Regions from separate parts of the Cellulophaga baltica 18 genome, predicted to be linked through region 2. Evidence: riboswitches for the same ligand, from Rfam matches in the RefSeq annotation. Region 2 holds a riboswitch; the other holds the start of a gene.
The links. Region 2 has a riboswitch for S-adenosylmethionine ahead of M666_RS08200 (homocysteine S-methyltransferase family protein). Riboswitches for the same ligand answer to the same signal wherever they lie in the genome.
Positions count from the first base shown of each region.

Region 1 (3,185 bases), 1.8 Mb from region 2:
TCTTGATAAATTAAGAAAAAGCTTTCTCGGTTGGAAAGAAAACATGAAAGAACAGGCTTCTCCAACACGTGAGAACGAGCCTTTACACCCACAGATATTTGCTGGTTTTGTAAATGAATATGCCGCGGATGATGCCATCTTTACCGTAGAAACAGGAACATCAGCAATTTGGGCTGCACATCATATATCGTTTAACCAACAAAGACGCCTTATTGGTTCTTTTAATCATGGTTCTATGGCAGTTGGCCTACCATCTGCTATTGGAGCGCAATTAGCGCATCCTGAGAAAGAAATTTGGTGCCTTAGTGGTGACGGTGCTTTTAATATGGCGATGCAAGATTTTATTACAGCGGTTAGATATAAGCTTCCTGTTAAAATCCTAATTTTTAATAATTCTGAACTTAGTTTTGTAAAATTAGAAATGGAAGAAGTAGGTTTAGCGGCAAGTTTAGATGCCTTGCATGAAACCAATGTTAATTTTGCAGACTATGCTAAGCTATGCGGCGGCGACGGGGTACGTGTAGAACATGCTAAAGATATTGGCGCTGCCATACAGCAAGCAAAAAATAGTACAAAACCTTTTATAATAGATGCCGTAGTGAGCAGTGGAGAGTTATCATTACCCCCACATATTGGACTCAAACAAGCCATAGGATTTGGTACAGCGAAAGTTAAAGAGGTAGCACAAGTCATTACCGGAGATAAATCACAATGGGAGAATATAAAAAAAGAACTACAATCTTATTTTGACTAGTTACTTTTAAAATAGCACTTGTTAGATTTGTTATAGGTCTACACCGAATTACTAATCAAAGATCAAGTAAGCACAAATATGTTTGCTTGATCTTTAATTTTACTTGCTGTTTTGATGATTTATCTAAAATTCTTATTTAGCCTATAAATTAATTAGTAGTAAAAATTTCCTAAAAAATATTTTTAAGAATTAACTTTTTTTAAGAGATAGTTCTGCTTTTATACCCTAAATTAGCCGCCTTAAAATAATTATCAAGAATCTCAAAAAAAGAGATAGCAACCTGCAATAACGAGCAAGGTGCTAAAGAGATAAGCCAATTACTTGGAACCAATGTTAATTCATATTTCTATTTATTGCTGCTATTTCTTTTTTTAAATATAAGATCAGATGGCACAGAAAAAAGAACGTATCCCTAAATTTTCAGCATTAATTCCCCTATTCGTATTTGTTTTTACATTTTTAGGCGTGGGCATCTATCAAAATGATTTCTATGCGCTGCCGGCTCCAATTGCCGTCATTGTGGGTATTATCGTTGCTTTTGTTCTGTTTAAACAATCTATAGATTCCAAAATAAATACCTTACTCAAAGGTTGTGGAGATGATAAAATATTGACCATGTGCCTTATCTATTTATTGGCGGGTGCATTTGCCGCAATTACCAATGAAACAGGTAGTGTAGATGCCATTGTAAACCTTGGACTAGATTATATTGCACTTCAATATATCTATGTGGGCATCTTTATTATCGCTAGCTTTTTATCGGTTTCTACTGGAACTTCTGTAGGAGCTATTGTGGCCTTAGCTCCCATTGTTGTAGGTTTTGCAGATAAAAGTAGTGCAGATTTAGCCATTTTGTGTGGGGCATTATTAGGAGGGAGTATGTTTGGAGACAACTTATCCGTAATCTCTGATACCACCATAGCCGCAACACAATCTCTAGGCTGCAAAATGAGTGATAAATTTAAACAGAATATTAAAATTGCAGTTCCTGCTGCCTTGTTTACCATTGCTATCTTAGTTTTTCAGGGATTAGGGCTAAAATCTGATGAAACAGCAAGCATTATTTATAGTTATTCAATCATTAAAATAGCCCCCTATGTATTGGTTATCATCCTTTCTATAGTTGGCGTAAACGTATTTGCCACCTTATTGGTAGGTACTATTTTTGCAGGACTTCTAGGCATTTATTATGGTGATTTTACCTTGATAGCCTCCACGAAAATTGCGTACCTTGGTTTTACCAATATGACAGAGATCTTCTTACTGTCTTTGCTCACGGGAGGGTTGGCTGCATTAGTAGAAAAAAATGGAGGTATTGATTTTATACTCGTTAACATCAAAAAACTAATCAAAAACAAAAAATCAGCACAGTTAGGAATAGCAGGCTTGGTAAGTACTATTAATATGGCTATAGCCAATAACACGGTATCTATCATTATTGCTGGCCCAATTGCTAAAACTATAAATGATGAGTATGCTTTAGACCCTAAAAAAACAGCTTCTATTTTAGATATATTTGCCTGTATTATTCAGGGGTTATTACCGTATGGCGCCCAAGTATTAATGATTTTGAGTTTCTCAAAAGGAAAAATAGATTACCTAGACCTAGTATCAAACACTTGGTATTTACTATTACTATTTTTATATACTATAGCATTTATAACTTTAAAGCCCTTGAGAAAAGCGTAAGAACTTTTGATTATTCAGTTTCTAGTTGGTTTTTAGAAGTGTGAAGTAAAAGGTAGTTCCTACGCCTTCTTCGCTTTCTAACCAGATAGAACCTTTGCAAAACGTTACTATTTTTTTCACGATAGAAAGGCCTATTCCAGATGAAGATCCTGTGCTTTCTAATTTGGTGAAAATTTTAAAAATGCGTTCAAAATAATCTGCCTTAATCCCAATGCCGTTATCTTTTACAAAAAACTCATAAAAATCGCCCTTTTCAACAAATCCGACTTCAATATTCCCCTGTTCCTTATCACTATACCGTACGGCATTCTGAATTAAATTTTGAAAAATTTGCTTGTAGCGCCAAGCATTGCCAAAGAGGGTAGGTAAGTTTTCTTGAATCTTAATTGTAGTCGTATCTGGAATAAGCATGGTTTCTAGCACTTCTTTCAACATCACATTAAAATCTATCTGTGCATCTTGAGATTCCATTCTATCTATCGTAGAATAATCTAATATTCCTTTAATTAGAAAATCCATTCGTTCTACATTAAACAAAACTTGGTTTAACGGATTCAAGAGTTCTTCTCCCAAAGTCTCCTTATGATCATCCATAAACCAACCAATTAAAGTGTGAATATTAATCAGCGGTGCCTTTAAATCATGTGATACTACATGCGCGTATTCACTCAATTCCTGATTCTGTATGGATAAGTTTTTTAGTAATTCTTCTTTCTTTTCTTCCTGCGCTTTTATATGTTCT
Region 1 covers NZ_CP009976.1:3,715,470-3,718,654, forward strand. Annotated here, with positions in the region: gene M666_RS15915 (thiamine pyrophosphate-dependent enzyme) at 1-754, shown strand, start outside; SAM-I-IV-variant riboswitch at 998-1,095, shown strand; gene M666_RS15920 (Na+/H+ antiporter NhaC family protein) at 1,142-2,443, shown strand; gene M666_RS15925 (sensor histidine kinase) at 2,465-3,185, opposite strand, start outside.
Region 1: it holds a riboswitch for S-adenosylmethionine, as region 2 does, so the genes downstream of both, M666_RS15920 (Na+/H+ antiporter NhaC family protein) here and M666_RS08200 (homocysteine S-methyltransferase family protein) in region 2, are expected to answer to the same signal.

Region 2 (3,185 bases):
CGCTTTGGTTGTCGGTTGTTAGTTGATGGTTGTTTGCTCTCTTCTATCATAATTACAACCCTTTGTACTATTTTATAAACCTGATTAGAAGCTTTTTACAGCTAAGAATCTGATTCATTATTATTTTAAAATTATCTTCTTCTATATATTCTTGATCCAGCGCTAAAACACCATAACCAATTATTGCCCAGCAACGATTCTAGGTTTTATATCTTTCACTACATTGGCTATAGCAGAAATATGTTCTGGCGTGGTACCACAACAACCACCTACTATATTTACTAAGTTCTTTTCTACGTACTCTTTTATTTGCGCAGCCATTTCGGCTGGTGTTTCATCATATTCTCCAAAAGCATTAGGCAAACCTGCATTGGGATGTGCAGATACTGCAAAACCTGTTTTAGCAGATAATACTTCTAAATGAGGTACAAGCTGACTTGCTCCTAAAGCACAGTTAAACCCTACGGATAAAATTGGAATATGCGATATGGAGATCAAAAAAGCCTCTGCTGTTTGTCCTGACAAAGTTCTTCCAGATGCATCTGTAATAGTGCCACTCACCATGATTGGAATATCAATACCGCGCTCATCTTTTACTTCTTCAATAGCAAACAATGCTGCTTTTGCATTTAGCGTATCAAAAATGGTTTCTACCATTAATAAATCAGAACCACCATCAATTAAGGCTTCTACCTGCTGTTTGTACGCAATTCTTAATTCATCAAATGACACCGCTCTATATCCGGGATCATTTACATCTGGAGACATGCTTGCCGTTTTATTCGTAGGTCCAATACTACCTACTACAAAGCGGGGTTTATGCGGCTCTTTTGCCGTAAATTCATCGGCTACCTGCTTTGCAATCTTGGCCGATTCATAATTTAGCTCATAGACCAAGTCTTCCATAAAATAATCTGCCATGGCTATTGTTGTACTGGAAAAGGTATTTGTTTCAACAATATCTGCTCCGGCAGCAAAATATTTACGGTGCACATCTGCGATTGCTTTTGGCTGTGTTAAGGACAACAAATCATTGTTACCCTGTAAGGGATGCTCCCAGTCCTTAAAACGTTCTCCTCTAAAATCTTCTTCGGTAAACTTATGGCGTTGAAGCATCGTTCCCATAGCACCATCCAGCACCAAAATACGCTCCTTAAGTATGTCTTTTATATTCTTCATTTTTCAAATCTCTATACTATAAAAAAATGCGTTCAAGCGATATAACTATACTGCACACACCAGCACCACTTTTTATTACCTGCTAAGGCTAAAAATAGGATATCGCCAAATCACTTGCTTTTTCTGCAAATGAAACGCTCTAATCATAAATTATCAAGTAAAGTAAAAACTAAGACGAAATGTTTCGCTTTTGTTATCTATTTCAAAACGAGTAGGGTCTTGAATAGAACTTAGCACCTTCTTTTTAGGTAAAACTACTTAAAAGGGTTGCCAAGGCTTCATCGGGTCTAGTCCCTCCACCTTTCTTGATAACTATTTTCAATGTTGCAATGAACTTCAAACAATGACTGCAAAGAAACGTTACCGCCAAATTAAAACCAAATTATATGGTAAAATAAAAGCCTTCTAACTAGAACAGTAAGAAGGCTTTTGTATTTTTAAATCGCTTAAATTTTTACGATATACTCTGTACGACTTCTTTCTTTGCAACTTTCTTAGATCCATCAAAACCTTCTACACCACCTACGGTAGTATATTTCATTACATAACGTTTTCCAGGGTTGATAATCTGGTATGCAAACTGACACATAACAGCGGCCTCATGAAAACCAGAAAGTATCAATTTCAATTTCCCCTCGTAGGTATTAACATCGCCAATAGCAAAAACTCCTGGTATATTGGTTTGGTAATCTTTTGCGTTATTTACTTTAATCGCATTTTTTTCTATCTCTAGACCCCAATCTCCGATTGGTCCTAATTTTGGAGACAAACCAAATAATGGAATAAAGTTATCTACAGGTAAAATTGTTTCTCCTTTTTCAGCATCATTATGCTTAATAGTTACCGCTTCTACGTTACCATCACCGGCAATACCAATAACCTCAGCCTCTGTAAATAATTTAATTTTACCAAGCTTGGCTAATTCAGATGCTTTCTCTACAGAATCTAAAGCTCCTCTAAATTCATTTCTTCTATGCACTAAAGAAACTTCTGATGCAACATCTGCTAAGAAAATTGCCCAATCTAAAGCAGAATCTCCACCTCCAGCAATAACTACTTTTTTGTCACGATACACTTCAGGATCTTTAATAAAGTAATTTACCCCTTTATCTTCAAAGTCGATAATATTTGGAATTAAAGGCTTTCTTGGCTCAAAAGAACCCAAACCACCTGCAATAACAACTACCGGTGCCTGGTGCTGTGTACCTTTATTTGTCGTAACAATAAAAGAACCATCTTCTTGCTTATCTAATGTTTCAGCACGTTCTCCTAACGTATAACCCGCTTCAAAAGGCTTAATTTGTTCCATCAAATTATCTACCAGGGTTCCTGCTAAAATTTCTGGAAAAGCAGGAATATCGTAAATAGGTTTCTTTGGGTATATTTCTGAACACTGACCACCTGTTTGTGGTAATGCATCAATTAAATGGCATTTTAACTTTAATAATCCTGCTTCAAAAACGGTAAACAATCCTGTAGGTCCTGCTCCAATAATTAAAATATCTGTTTTTATCATCTCTCTACTAATTCAAAAAATTCTTGTGTTGAAATACGCTTAAAATACTACTGCAAATTTACGACAGTAAAATAAATTAATGGTGCACTTCGCTTACTTGTTTATACGACTCTATTGCACTTGAAAGTGCTTTTCTATGATTAACAACCTCACCAATTATTATAATTGCTGGATTTGCTAATTGTTGCTTATCTACTTCTGATTGAATAGTCGAAATAGTTCCTATTCCTATCTTTTCATCTTCTCTTGTACCATTCTGGATGATAGCGATTGGCGTATCTGCTTTCCCTTCTTCCTCAAACAAAGCTACTATTGCTGGCAATTTTGACATTCCCATTAATATAACCACAGTAGCGTTTGATTTTGCTGCTAAAGCTACATCTGAAGAGAGCTTATGTTCTTTGGTAGTACCTGTAATGACCCAAAAACTTTCTGCAGCTCCTCTTTTAGTCACAGGTATATTTTGAGATGCAGGTACCGCTACAGATGA
Region 2 covers NZ_CP009976.1:1,927,324-1,930,508, reverse strand. Annotated here, with positions in the region: gene metH (methionine synthase) at 1-50, opposite strand, end outside; gene M666_RS08200 (homocysteine S-methyltransferase family protein) at 181-1,179, opposite strand; SAM riboswitch class I at 1,370-1,494, opposite strand; gene M666_RS08195 (NAD(P)/FAD-dependent oxidoreductase) at 1,634-2,695, opposite strand; gene cobA (uroporphyrinogen-III C-methyltransferase) at 2,772-3,185, opposite strand, start outside.